2 regions of the Pseudomonas sp. GW456-12-1-14-TSB6 genome follow, and region 2 is predicted to be linked to the other one. Evidence: predicted binding sites of a transcription regulator. Region 2 holds the regulator's gene; the other holds the start of a gene.
The links. The regulator sigma-54, encoded in region 2, starts transcription at its own class of promoters, with help from an activator protein. The targets are predictions, from matches to a motif close to ANTGGCATNNANNTTGCTNT.
Positions count from the first base shown of each region.

Region 1: AC07Y2_RS13450 (flagellar basal body rod protein FlgF) is a predicted target of sigma-54. The motif match lies at 5,274-5,293, and genes of this name have one in related genera.

Region 1 covers NZ_JBWKZE010000012.1:52,762-59,586, forward strand. Annotated here, with positions in the region: gene flgK (flagellar hook-associated protein FlgK) at 1-457, opposite strand, end outside; gene flgJ (flagellar assembly peptidoglycan hydrolase FlgJ) at 479-1,771, opposite strand; gene AC07Y2_RS13435 (flagellar basal body P-ring protein FlgI) at 1,783-2,871, opposite strand; gene flgH (flagellar basal body L-ring protein FlgH) at 2,899-3,594, opposite strand; gene flgG (flagellar basal-body rod protein FlgG) at 3,648-4,433, opposite strand; gene AC07Y2_RS13450 (flagellar basal body rod protein FlgF) at 4,479-5,219, opposite strand; gene AC07Y2_RS13455 (sigma-54-dependent phenylalanine hydroxylase transcriptional regulator PhhR) at 5,594-6,825, opposite strand, start outside.
Region 2 covers NZ_JBWKZE010000005.1:163,907-170,731, reverse strand. Annotated here, with positions in the region: gene AC07Y2_RS06565 (KpsF/GutQ family sugar-phosphate isomerase) at 1-795, shown strand, start outside; gene AC07Y2_RS06560 (KdsC family phosphatase) at 796-1,320, shown strand; gene lptC (LPS export ABC transporter periplasmic protein LptC) at 1,329-1,901, shown strand; gene lptA (lipopolysaccharide transport periplasmic protein LptA) at 1,888-2,433, shown strand; gene lptB (LPS export ABC transporter ATP-binding protein) at 2,433-3,158, shown strand; gene AC07Y2_RS06540 (RNA polymerase factor sigma-54) at 3,346-4,839, shown strand; gene hpf (ribosome hibernation-promoting factor, HPF/YfiA family) at 4,913-5,221, shown strand; gene ptsN (PTS IIA-like nitrogen regulatory protein PtsN) at 5,233-5,697, shown strand; gene rapZ (RNase adapter RapZ) at 5,700-6,557, shown strand; gene AC07Y2_RS06520 (HPr family phosphocarrier protein) at 6,573-6,825, shown strand, end outside.

The DNA.
Region 1 (6,825 bases), on a different contig from region 2:
GATCGTTCATCTGCTTGGCCAGTGCATTGAAGCGACTGGTCAGGGCCTGCGCGCCGGTCAGTACCGACTGACGGGAAGTGTCGTCGGTGGCCGAGGTCGATACGCCTTGCATCGAGGTGAAGAATTTCTGCAGCACGCCGGTCAGGCCGGTGTTGGTGTCGGACAGCGAGCCGTCCAGTGCGGTCGCCTGCGCACCGAAAGCGGCGGCTTCGCTATTGAGCGACGTGGCGGTACGCAGCTGAGATTCGAGGTAGGAGTTGTACACCCGGCGCACGTCGGCCAGGGTCGTACCGGTACCGATGAACACGTTACCGTATTGAATCGAGGACTTGGTGCCCTGCACGGTTTGCTGGCGTGAATAACCGGCGGTGTCGACGTTGGCAATGTTGTTACCCGTCACAGCCAGAGAGGATGAACTCGCGGCCAACCCCGACATCCCGATATTGAGCAAACTCATGATTCAAACCTTACCTTGTGTTTATAAGGGCGTTGTTGAAACGCCGGCCGCAGCGTAGTTCTGATTGACCGTCATCTGCCTGGCAATCTGCGAAATCTTCGTCGCGTAGTTCGGGTCGGTCGCGTAACCGGCCTTTTGCAATTCGCGCACAAACTGTTCTGGGTTATCGGCCGACTTCAGCACATCTTGATAGCGATTATTGCTCTGCAGCAAAGTCACCAGATCGTGGAAGCTGTCCTTGTACGAGGCGTAGGAACGGAACTCGGCCGTCTCCTTGACCATCTGCCCGTTGCGGAATTCGCTGGTGATCGCCCGGGCCGAATCGCCCTTCCAGTTGCTGCTCGCCTTGATGCCGAACAGGTTGTGACTGCTGCTGCCGTCCTGGGCGCGCATGACCGATTTGCCCCAGCCGGTTTCCAGCGCAGCCTGAGCCACCAGATAACGCGGATCGACGCCGATGCGTGCCGCAGCTTCCTGCGCCATCGGCAGCATGGTGTTGACGAATTCGTCGGCGTTGCCGAACGCTTTCTTCGCCGGTGCCAGCGGGATCTGCGCCATGGCGCGGCCGTAAATCTGCATCTGCCCGCCCGAGGCTTTATCTGCCTCGGCGCGGTCCAGCCAGTCGCCGTTGTAAAGCGGGCCGGAACCGGTGACAGCGGCGGTCGTGGCGCGTTGCGGCAGCTGAGTTGCCGCCGCCGGCGTGGCCGACGGCACCAGACCGGCGAGCAAGCGGTCCGCCAGTTTCGGCGGCAGTGCCAGACGACGCTGGTTGATCATTTCCATGTCATTGCGATGGGTCAGTTCGGTGCTCGGCGCATGCACCGAACGCGACGCCCACAGCGGACGCTCGCCATTGAGTCGCGACAACGGACCATTCGTAGCCACGGTGCCGGCGGCAATCGGCGTGGCCACGGCTGCAGCCTTGGCCTTGGCTTCTTCCTGCTTGGCGGCGGATGCGGCCGCAGCCTCGCCCGGCGCCATCGGTTTGTTCTTCGACATCTGGCGCATCAGCACGTCGGCGAGGCCGATACCCCCGCCCTCGCGGGACATGGAGACCGCCAGTTGCTGGTCGTACATTTCCTGATACTGCTTGGCCGCCGGCGTGTTCAGCGGGTTGTCCTGACCCAGCGCTTCAGTGGCCGAACGCATCGACTTGAGCATTTCACCGAGGAACAGCGATTCGAATTCCTGCGCAACCTTGCGCATGTTCGCATCGCTGTTCTTGTCGCCGACCTTGAGCTGATTCAGACGATTGAGGTCGGAGTACGAACCCGAATCGCTGCTGCTGACCAGACCGCTTTTGCGCATATCCATGGTCGCCGTCCTCAGATCACGATCAGGTCGGCTTGCAACGCGCCGGCCTGCTTCAGTGCTTCAAGGATGGCCATCAGGTCACCCGGCGCTGCGCCGACCTGGTTCACCGCACGGACGATCTCGTCGAGGGTGGTACCCGGGCCGAACTTGAACATCGGCTTGGCTTCCTGTTCGGCATTCACCCGCGAGCGCGGCACGACGGCGGTCTGGCCGTTGGACAGCGGGCCCGGCTGGCTGACGATCGGGTCTTCAGTGATGGTCACGGTCAGGCTGCCGTGGGTCACGGCGGCCGGCGACACCTTCACGTTCTGGCCGATGACGATGGTGCCGGTACGCGAGTTGATGATGACTTTCGCCACCGCCTGACCCGGATCGACTTCGAGGTTTTCCAGGATCGACAGGTAGTCGACGCGCTGGCTCGGATCGAGCGGCGCGGTCACACGGATCGAACCGCCGTCGATGGCCTGGGCGACACCAGGGCCGAGCATGTCGTTGATCTTGTCGACGATGCGCTTGGCGGTGGTGAAGTCGGAACGGTTGAGGTTCAGCGTCAGGCTGTTGCCCTGGTTGAAACCGCTCGGCACCGAACGCTCGACCGACGCACCGCCAGGGATGCGACCGGCCGACGGAACGTTGACGGTGATCTTCGAACCGTCACGACCTTCAGCATCGAAACCACCGACCACCAGGTTGCCCTGAGCGATGGCGTAGACGTTGCCGTCGATACCCTTGAGCGGGGTCAGCAACAGCGTGCCGCCGCGCAGGCTCTTGGAGTTACCGATGGACGACACGGTGATGTCGACCTGTTGACCCGGTTTGGCGAACGCCGGCAGATCGGCACTCACCGATACCGCCGCAACGTTTTTCAGCTGCACGTTGCCCGATCCCGGCGGCACCTTGATGCCGAACTGCGAGAGCATGTTGTTGAAGGTCTGCAGGGTGAACGGGGTCTGCGTGGTCTGGTCGCCGGTGCCATTGAGGCCGACCACCAGGCCGTAGCCGATCAACTGGTTGGAACGCACGCCGGAAATACTGGCGATGTCCTTCAGCCGCTCGGCATGGGCACCAAAGGCGGCGGACATCATGGCCGCCGCCAGCATGAAGCTTTTCAGATTCAACGTAGCCACCTAGAAAGGGAACAGCGGGCTGAGGAAGAAACGGTCGAACCAGCCTGGCTGACTCGCATCGGCGAACGAACCGGTGCCCGAGTAGGTGATGCGCGCATCGGCGACCCGGGTCGAGGACACGGTGTTGTCGGTGGCGATGTCATCGGCCCGCACGAGACCGGCGATCCGCACCAGCTCGTCGCCGGTGTTGAGGGTCATCCACTTCTCGCCACGCACGGCGATGATGCCGTTGGGCAACACGTCGGCGACGGTCACGGTGATCGAGCCGGTCAGGGTGTTGCCCTGGGCGGCCTTGCTGTCACCTTTGGTCGCGCGGTCGCCGCTGTAACCGACATCCAGGCTCAGGTCGTTACCGCCCAACGGGTTGTTGGTGGTGGCACTGCCGCCGAACAGCGACGTCAGGCCGATACCGGTCTTGCTGTTCTTGGCCACCTGCGAGTTGGCGTTCTTGCTGGCCTGGGTCCTCTCGTTCAGGGTGATGGTGATGATGTCACCGACCCGGAACGCCTTGCGGTCGCTGTACAGGTTCTGCTCGAAACCGGCCTGATAGATCGAGCCGTTGTTGGCGGCCGACGGCAACGGTGTGCGCGGCAACACCGGGGCGTAGTAAGGATCATTGGGCTTGGGCGTCGGAGCGACGCAGCCCGCGAGCGAGACGACCCCGCTCAATGCCACAACAGATACAAAGCGTTTCATGACCCTTACCTCACGGTGTTGCAGGCAGCCTCATGGCCGCCTCATAGACTTGATTACAGATTCTGCGTTACGAACGAGAGCATCTGGTCGGCGGTGGAGATCACCTTGGAGTTCATCTCGTACGCGCGCTGGGTGGTGATCATGTTGACCATCTCTTCCACGGTGCTGACGTTGGAGGTTTCCAGGGTGTTCTGCAGGGTGGTACCGAAACCGTTCAGGCCCGGCGTACCGACTTGCGGCGCACCGGAGGCGGCGGTTTCCAGGAACAGGTTGTTGCCCACCGCTTGCAGACCGGCCGGGTTGATGAAGTCGGCGGTTTGCAGGTTGCCGATCACTTGCGAGGCGGCGTTGCCGGCGGTGGTGATCGACACGGTGCCGTCACGGCCCACAGTGAAGGTCTGGGCGTTGTTCGGGATGACGATGGCCGGTTCCAGGGCGAAACCGCTGGCGTTGACGATCTGGCCGTTGGAGTCGAGGTGGAACGTACCGTCACGGGTGTAGGACGTGGTGCCGTCCGGCTGCAGGATCTGGAAGAATCCGCGACCGTCGATGGCCATGTCCAGCGGCTGCTCGGTGGTTTGCAGGCTGCCGGCGGTGAAGTTTTTCTGGGTGCCGACGATGCGCACACCGGTACCCACTTGCAGACCCGACGGCAGTTCGCTGTCCTGGGTCGACTGGGCGCCTGGCTGACGCTTGATCTGGTACAGCAGGTCCTGGAACTCGGCGCGGTCACGTTTGAAACCCGTGGTCGACACGTTCGCCAGGTTGTTGGAAATGGTGGTCAGGTTGGTGTCCTGGGCGGACAGACCGGTTTTGGCAACCCATAGAGCCGGAAGCATTCGATTCTCCTCGTGCGCCTGTTTTACGGCGCGACGTTCTGATAATTAGCTGATCTGCAAGACCCGAGCCATGGCCTGGTCGTCGTCTTTGGCGGTGTTCATCATCTTGACGTGCAATTCGAATTGCTTGGCCAGGGCCAGCACCGACGTCATTTCTTCCACGGCATTGACGTTGCTCGATTCCAGGAAACCCGACACCAGTTTGACGTTGGCATCGGCCGGCGCAGGCTGGCCGTCCTTGGTGTAAATCGAACCGTCCAGGCCCTTGTTCATGTTCTTGATGTCCGGATTGACCAGCTTGATGCGGTCGACTTCGGCCATGACGCGCGGGCCCTCGCCCATCGCTCGAATACTGATGGTGCCGTCTTCGCCGACTTCCACCTGCTGCTCCGGCGGCACCGCGATCGGCCCGCCATTGCCCATGACCGGCATGCCGTTGCCGGCACGCAACACGCCGAGGGCATCGATGTTGAGGCTGCCGGTGCGCACGTAGCTTTCACCGCCGTTGGGATTCTGCACGGCGATCCAGCCGTTACCCGACACGGCGACGTCGAGGTCACGGCCGGTCTGCACCAGCGAGCCCGGCGTGAAGTCGGTGGCGGGCCGTTCGCTCATCGCAAACGCACGCGCCGGAAAGCTGTCACCGAACACCGGCATCGAACGCGCCTGCTCCAGGTCGCGCTGAAAACCGTTGGTGGAGATGTTCGCCAGGTTGTTGGCATGAGCCTTTTGCGCCAGTGCGTTCTGGCTGGCGCCGGTCATTGCCACATAAAGGTACTTGTCCACACTCTTTCCTCTGCATGCCGGACGTTTGCCGCCCACCGCTGTACTGCTGAGCCATAAGCAATTTGCAGACCAACTTTTTTCTGGCGGCCCACGACCCGGTAAACAAAGGACTTGAGGGATTTTGCGGGGAGGAGGGAAATGTATCGAAGACGAAAAACCGGCGGTGTCATGCCGCTTGGCGGCAAACACCTGACCCTGATTGCTGATTGCTGATCGCGGATCGCGGATCGTTCCCACGTCGAGGCGTCGAACCGTCCGCGTGGGAACGCAGCCCGGGACGCTCCGCGTCCCAAAGCGGACGCAGAGCGTCCATTGAGGCATTCCCACGCAGAGCGTGGGAACGATCAGCGTGGGGGGGATCAGTGTGGGGCTGATTAGGCGCTGCCTGACTCCTTGCCGACTTCATACTCACGCAGCTTGTTGGCAATCGTAGTGTGCGAAACCCCGAGCCGCTTACCCAGTTGCCGGCTGCTCGGATGCTCGGAATACAAGCGCTCCAGCACCGCCTTCTCGAAGCGCCCGACAATCTCGTCGAGCCCGCCTTCGAGGGAGAAATCGCCAAGCGGCTGACGCACACCGTAATCCGGCAGGCGAATGTGCTCGGCCTTGACCGTGCCACCGTCGCACAGCGAAACCGCCTGGAACAGCACGTTCTCCAGTTGCCGCACATTGCCCGGCCAATGGTAGTGACTGAGCCGATCCATCGCCGCCGGTGCCAGTTTCGGCAGCGGGCAGCCGATCTGTCGACTGGCCTGATCGAGGAAGTGCTCCACCAGCGGCGTCAAACCGTCGAGGCATTCGCGCAGTGGCGGGATGTGCAGCGAAAGCACGTTCAAGCGGTGATACAGATCCTGGCGAAATTCGCCGCGCGCGCACAGCTCCGACAAATCCACCTGGGTTGCGCAGATCACCCGCACATCCAGGTAAACCTCTTCATCACTGCCCACACGGCGGAAGCAGCCGTCCTGCAGGAAGCGCAGCAGTTTCACCTGCAAGCGCGGGCTCATTTCGCCGACACCATCGAGGAACAGCGTGCCGCCCGCCGTCAGCTCCAGCAGCCCGAGCTTGCCTTCGGCCCGAGCGCCTTCAAAGGCACCGGGGCCGTAGCCGAACAGTTCGGTCTCGGCCATCGACTCCGGCAGCCCCGCGCAGTTGAGCGCCATCAGCGGCGACTGACCACGCGGGCTCGCCAGGTGGCAGGCCCGCGCCAGCAATTCCTTGCCGGTGCCGGTTTCGCCCTCAATCAACAACGGCGCATCCAGCGGCGCCATGCGCCGGGCCTCGCGCACCACCGCTGCCATCACTTTCGAGCTCTGGAAGATGCTGTCGAAACCGCGCAACTCCTGTTTGCGCACGTTGTAGATCCGCTCGCCGACGCGGTCCGCGCGGTGCAAGGTGAGCACAGCACCGGCCATGGCTTCGCTGTCGTCGTGTTCAGATTGCAGCGGCGCGATGTCGGCCAGAAAGATGTCGCCCTTGACCTTGACCCGCATGCCGTTGATTCGCGATTTGTTGGCGCGCACCAGTTCCGGCAGGTCGAAGTCCTCGGCGTAACGCGACAACGGAATCCCCGGCACCTCGTCCACCCGCACACCGAGCAACTGCG
Region 2 (6,825 bases):
AAGATTGCCGCGACCCTGGCCAGCACCGGCACCCCGGCGTTTTTCGTACACCCGGCCGAGGCCAGTCACGGCGATATGGGCATGATCACCCGTGACGACGTGATCCTGGCCCTGTCGAACTCCGGCTCCACCAACGAAATCGTCACCCTGCTGCCACTGATCAAGCGCCTGGGCATCCAGCTGATCAGCGTCACCGGCAACCCGCAGTCGCCGCTGGCCAAAGCGGCAGAGGTCAATCTCAACGTGCACGTCGAGCACGAAGCCTGCCCATTGAACCTTGCGCCAACCTCCTCGACCACCGCCGCATTGGTCATGGGCGACGCCCTGGCCGTGGCACTGCTGGAAGCGCGCGGTTTCACCGCCGAAGACTTCGCCTTTTCCCACCCGGGCGGTGCATTGGGCCGACGCCTGCTGCTGAAAGTGGAAAATGTCATGCACGCCGGTCAGGAACTGCCACAGGTACAGCGCGGCACCCTGCTCAAGGACGCGCTGATGGAAATGACTCGCAAGGGTCTGGGCATGACCGTCATTCTTGAAGCGGACGGCAAACTGGCCGGGATCTTCACTGACGGCGACCTTCGTCGCACCCTGGATCGCAGCATCGATATCCACAGCGCCACCATCGACCAGGTGATGACCGTGCACGGCAAGACCGCCCGCGCCGAGATGCTCGCCGCCGAAGCCCTGAAAATCATGGAAGACCACCGAATCAACGCGCTGGTTGTCGTAGATGAAGAGGATCGCCCGATCGGCGCCTTCAACCTCTCCGATCTGCTGCGCGCAGGAGTGATGTAAATGAGCACCGATCTGCTGCAACGCGGCAAGGCCATCAAACTGGCGGTTTTCGACGTCGACGGCGTCCTCACCGACGGGCGCCTGTACTTCCTTGAAGACGGAAGTGAATTCAAGACCTTCAACACGCTCGATGGCCAGGGCATCAAGATGCTGATGAACGCCGGCGTACAGACCGCCATCATCAGCGGTCGCAAGACTCCGGTGGTCGAGCGTCGGGCGAAGAACCTGGGGATCCCGCACCTGTTTCAGGGTCGCGAAGACAAACTGGTCGTTCTCGACGGTCTTCTGGAGCAACTGGGCCTAAGCTATGAACAAGTCGCCTATCTCGGTGACGACCTGCCCGACCTGCCGGTGATCCGTCGCGTGGGGCTGGGCATGGCCGTGGCCAACGCAGCAGCCTTCGTGCGCGAACACGCTCACGGCGTCACCCACGCCCGTGGCGGCGAAGGTGCCGCCCGCGAATTCTGCGAACTGATCCTGCGCGCCCAAGGCAGCCTCGACGCCGCCAACAATGCGTATCTGTGAGTCCAACCATGTTTAGCAAAAAGTTTCGCAACATCCTGCTGTTCGGTTGCATCGCGGCGATTTTCGGTGCGGTCGGCTACTGGAACATCAGCCCGGAACGCTTCCTCGACAAACCGCCGGTTTCGGCAGAGGAAAGCCCGATCGACTGGTACGCGACCAATACGCACACGATCCAGTACCTCGAAGACGGCAAAGTGCAGTACGAAATGACGTCCGACAAGGCCGAGCACGTCAAGGCAACCGACATTACACTGGTCACCAAGCCCGATCTGAACATGTTCCGTGGCACCGACTTCCCGTGGCACGTGACCAGCGAACGCGGTGAAGTGAACTCCGGTGGCACCGAGGTCGAGCTGATCGACTCGGTACGCGTCAAGCGCACCGACGAAAAGAACCGCGACACCCTGATCACCTCCACTCGCATGACGGTGTTCCCGCAGCAGCAATATGCGCAGACCCAGCAACCCGTTAGAATCGACGGCGCTGGCGGTGTATCGACTGGCGTAGGAATGAAAGCGTATTTGAAGGAAAGCAGGATACACCTGCTATCGAACGTAAGAGGACAGTATGAGGCTCGTTAAAACCCTCCCTATTTTGCTCAGTCTGGGCGCAGCACTGGGAAGCGTGAGCGCCTGGGCTCTGCCGAACGATCAAGAGCAGCCAATCCGTATTCAGGCCGACGATGCCCAGCTGGACGACAAGAACGGCGTTGCTACCTATAAAGGTGACGTAATCATCACTCAGGGTTCGATGATCGTCAAAGGCAACACCGTGACCATCACCCGCACCCAGACCGGCGATATCGACGTCGTGACCTCGGTGGGCAACCTTGCCTACTTCGAGCAGTTGCAGACGGCGGGCGACACCAAGCCTGTACAGGGCTGGGGCGTGACCATTCAGTACCACGCCGCGCAAAACCGCGTTGTGCTGATCGACAAGGCGAAAGTCGTCGACAAGGACAACAACACCACTCAGGGCGAGAAAATCGTCTATGACACGGTGAAGAAACTGGCCAGCGCCGGTCGAGCCACTGGCAGCAAGGTCACCGAAGCGCGTCCGCGCATCGACATGGTGATCCAGCCGAAGAAGAAAACCGACGAGAAAACCCAGTAATGGCAACTCTGAAAGCTCAGCACCTGGCCAAGGCCTATAAAAGCCGCCAGGTCGTGCGCGACGTCAGCCTGTCGATCGACAGCGGTCAGATCGTCGGCCTGCTCGGCCCGAACGGCGCCGGCAAGACCACCTGCTTCTACATGATCGTCGGCCTGGTCCAGGCCGATCAGGGTCGCGTATTGATCGACGATCTGGACGTCAGCCATCAGCCGATGCACGGTCGCGCCAAGGCCGGTATCGGCTATCTGCCGCAAGAAGCGTCGATCTTCCGCAAACTGTCGGTAGCCGACAACATCATGGCCATCCTTGAGACCCGTCAGGAGCTCGACAAGGCCGGTCGTCGCAAGGAGTTGGAAAGCCTGCTGCAGGAATTCCATATCAGCCACATCCGCGACAACCTCGGCATGAGCCTGTCCGGTGGTGAGCGCCGTCGCGTGGAAATCGCCCGCGCACTGGCCACGGCACCAAAGTTCATCCTGCTCGACGAACCGTTCGCCGGTGTCGACCCGATCTCGGTCGGCGACATCAAGCAGATCATCCACCACCTCAAGGCCAAGGGTATCGGTGTATTGATCACCGACCACAACGTCCGTGAGACGCTGGATATCTGCGAAACCGCCTACATCGTCAATGACGGCCAGTTGATCGCCGAGGGCGACTCCGCGACCATCCTCGCCAACGATCTGGTGAAGGAAGTCTATCTGGGTCACGAGTTCCGCCTGTAAGCGCGACAGCATCCGACCAGCCGTCCGGGTGCTGTAACGTTGAAGCGCCTTTTTTATACGCTTTTATTGTTACAGCGCTCTAGGCAAACACGACAGTTTCAGGCATATAATTTGCTTAAGTTTGGCGCTCCGGCGCCCTGTAGTGGATGGCGCATAGCGCCGGCGAATAAGGTGTTAAGCCCCTGCCATGAAACCATCGCTAGTCTTGAGAATGGGCCAGCAGCTGACGATGACACCGCAGCTGCAACAGGCCATACGCCTGCTCCAATTGTCGACCCTGGATCTGCAACAGGAAATCCAGGAGGCTCTGGAATCCAATCCGATGCTCGAACGCCAGGAAGACGGCGACGACTTCGACAACTCCGATCCCATGGCCGACAACGCCGAACAGAAGCCCAACACCGAGATCCAGGAACCCTCCTATCAGGAGACCGCGCCGACAGTCGATAACCTCGAAGACGGCGAATGGAACGAGCGAATCCCCAACGAACTGCCCGTCGACACCGCCTGGGAAGACGTCTACCAGACCAGCGCCAGCAGCCTGCCGAGCAGCGACGATGACGAGTGGGACTTCACCACCCGCACCTCCGCCGGCGAGAGCCTGCAAAGCCACCTGCTGTGGCAGTTGAACCTGGCACCGATGTCCGACACCGATCGCCTGATCGCTGTCACCCTGATCGATTGCATCAACAATCAGGGCTACCTGGACGAAACCCTCGAAGAAATTCTCGACGCCTTTGATCCGGAACTCGACATCGAACTGGACGAGATCGAAGCCGTCCTGCACCGCATCCAGCAATTCGAACCGGCCGGCATCGGCGCACGCAACCTGGGCGAATGCCTGCTGCTGCAATTGCGCCAGCTGTCGGCCAAGACCCCTTGGCTGGCCGAAGCCAAGCGCCTGGTCACCGATTACATCGACTTGCTCGGCAGCCGCGACTACAGCCAGTTGATGCGCCGCATGAAGCTCAAGGAAGACGAGCTGCGTCAGGTCATCGAACTGGTGCAGAGCCTCAACCCGCGCCCCGGTTCGCAGATCGAATCCACTGAAGCCGAATACGTGGTGCCTGACGTCATCGTGCGCAAGGACAACGAGCGCTGGCTGGTCGAGCTGAACCAGGAGTCGGTGCCGCGCCTGCGGGTCAACGCCCAGTACGCCGGTTTCGTGCGCCGCGCCGACACCAGCGCCGACAACACCTTCATGCGCAATCAGTTGCAGGAAGCCCGCTGGTTCATCAAGAGCCTGCAAAGCCGCAACGAAACCCTGATGAAAGTGGCCACCCAGATCGTCGAGCATCAGCGCGGTTTTCTGGAGTACGGCGACGAAGCCATGAAGCCGCTGGTCCTGCACGACATTGCAGAAGCGGTTGGCATGCACGAGTCGACGATTTCCCGCGTAACCACGCAAAAATTCATGCATACCCCACGGGGCATATATGAGCTGAAATACTTTTTCTCCAGCCATGTGAGCACCTCCGAGGGCGGTGAATGCTCGTCCACGGCGATCCGCGCGATCATCAAGAAACTGGTTGCCGCGGAAAATCAGAAAAAGCCGTTGAGTGACAGCAAGATCGCTGGTTTACTGGAGGCACAAGGCATTCAGGTGGCTCGCCGCACGGTCGCCAAGTACCGCGAATCCCTCGGGATCGCGCCTTCGAGCGAACGCAAGCGGTTGATGTAAGCCACGTTACAGCGTTCCAGTGGCAGGCTCTTCGGCCTGCCGCTTTATGCACTGGCAACGAAGGAGAAGCTGTATGCAAGTCAACATCAGTGGACACCAACTGGAAGTTACCCAGCCTCTGCGCGAGTACATCGAGCTCAAGCTCAAGAAGCTCGAAGGGCATTTCGACAAGATCACCAACGTGCAAGTCACGATGTGCGTCGAAAAACTGAAGCAGAAAATCGAAGCCACGCTGCATATTCCCGGCAATGAGGTCGTCGCAAACGCGGAACATACCGATATGTACGCTGCGATCGACGCGCTGACCGACAAGCTTGATAAACAACTCAAAAAGCATAAGGAAAAGACCCAGAGCCTGCTTCAGGGCGCTACCGGTCGATAACCCCCACCCCCATGATCCGACTTGAAAGTATCCTGACCCCCGGCCGTTCCCTGGTGAACGTGCCGGGCGGCAGTAAAAAGAAAGCCCTGGAACAAATTGCCAACCTGATCGCCCGGGAAGTTCCGGATCTGGAGATGCAAGATGTATTCGAGGCATTGATTGCCCGTGAAAAACTGGGCTCCACCGGTTTTGGCAACGGCATCGCCATTCCCCACTGCCGCCTCAAGGGCTGCGAAGCGCCGATCAGTGCGCTGATGCACCTTGATGCCCCTATCGATTTCGACGCTATCGACGGCGCGCCCGTGGACCTGCTCTTCGTCCTGCTGGTGCCGGAAGCCGCCACCGATGCGCACCTGGAGCTGTTACGCCAGATCGCCAGCATGCTCGACCGCAAGGACGTGCGCGACAGACTGCGTAGCGCGCCTAGCAACGAAGCCTTGTACCAGGTTGTACTGGAAGAACAGAACAGGCCGTAACCATGCGCTTGATCATTGTCAGTGGCCGTTCCGGCTCGGGTAAAAGTACCGCCCTGGATGTCCTTGAGGACAACGGTTACTACTGCATCGATAACCTGCCGGCAGGTCTTCTGCCGGATCTGGCCGAACGTGCGCTGGTTCATACCGAAATGCTCCAGCCGCTGGTGGCCGTCTCGATCGACGCCCGCAACCTGCCGAGTCATCTGTCACGTTTTCCAGAGTTGCTCGAGGAAGTGCGCAGCCGGCATATCCAGTGCGATGTCCTGTACCTCGACGCCGATGACGAAACGTTGCTCAAACGCTTTTCGGAAACTCGTCGTCGTCACCCGCTCAGCAACGCCAACCGCTCGCTGGCCGAAGCCATCGACGACGAAACCGCCCTGCTGGGCCCGATTGCCGATCTGGCCGATCTGAAGGTCAATACCACCAATCTGAACCTCTACCAACTGCGCGACACCATCAAGCTGCGCCTGTTGAACCAGCCGGAGCCGGGTACCGCGTTTCTGGTGGAGTCTTTCGGTTTCAAACGCGGCATGCCGGTGGATGCGGATCTGGTGTTCGATGTACGCTGCCTGCCGAACCCGTACTGGAAACCGGAACTGCGCGCGCAATCCGGTCTCGATCAGCCGGTCGCCGAGTATCTGGCGGCGCAGCCGGAGGTCGAGGAGATGTACCAGGACATTTATACGTATCTGAACAAATGGTTGCCGCGCTTTGCGGCGAGCAACCGCGCTTACGTCACCATTGCCATCGGCTGCACCGGCGGGCATCACCGTTCCGTTTACCTGACCGAACGTCTTGGCCAGGCGCTGCAGAAGACCCTGAAGAACGTCCAGGTTCGCCACCGCGACCTCAGCTAAAGGATTCACAACGCGATGCCTGCTCGGGAAATAGAAATCATCAACAAGCTGGGCCTGCACGCCCGCGCATCGGCAAAATTCGTCGGAGTGGCGGGCCAGTTTCCCGATTGCACGATCAGAGTCGGCCGCACACCGGACACCACGGTTGACGGTAAAAGCATCATGGCGATGATGATGCTCGCTGCGGGCAAGGGCACCAAAATCCACCTGAGTACCGAAGGTCACCAGGAACAGGAAGCCATGGACGCGCTGGTGACACTGATCAACA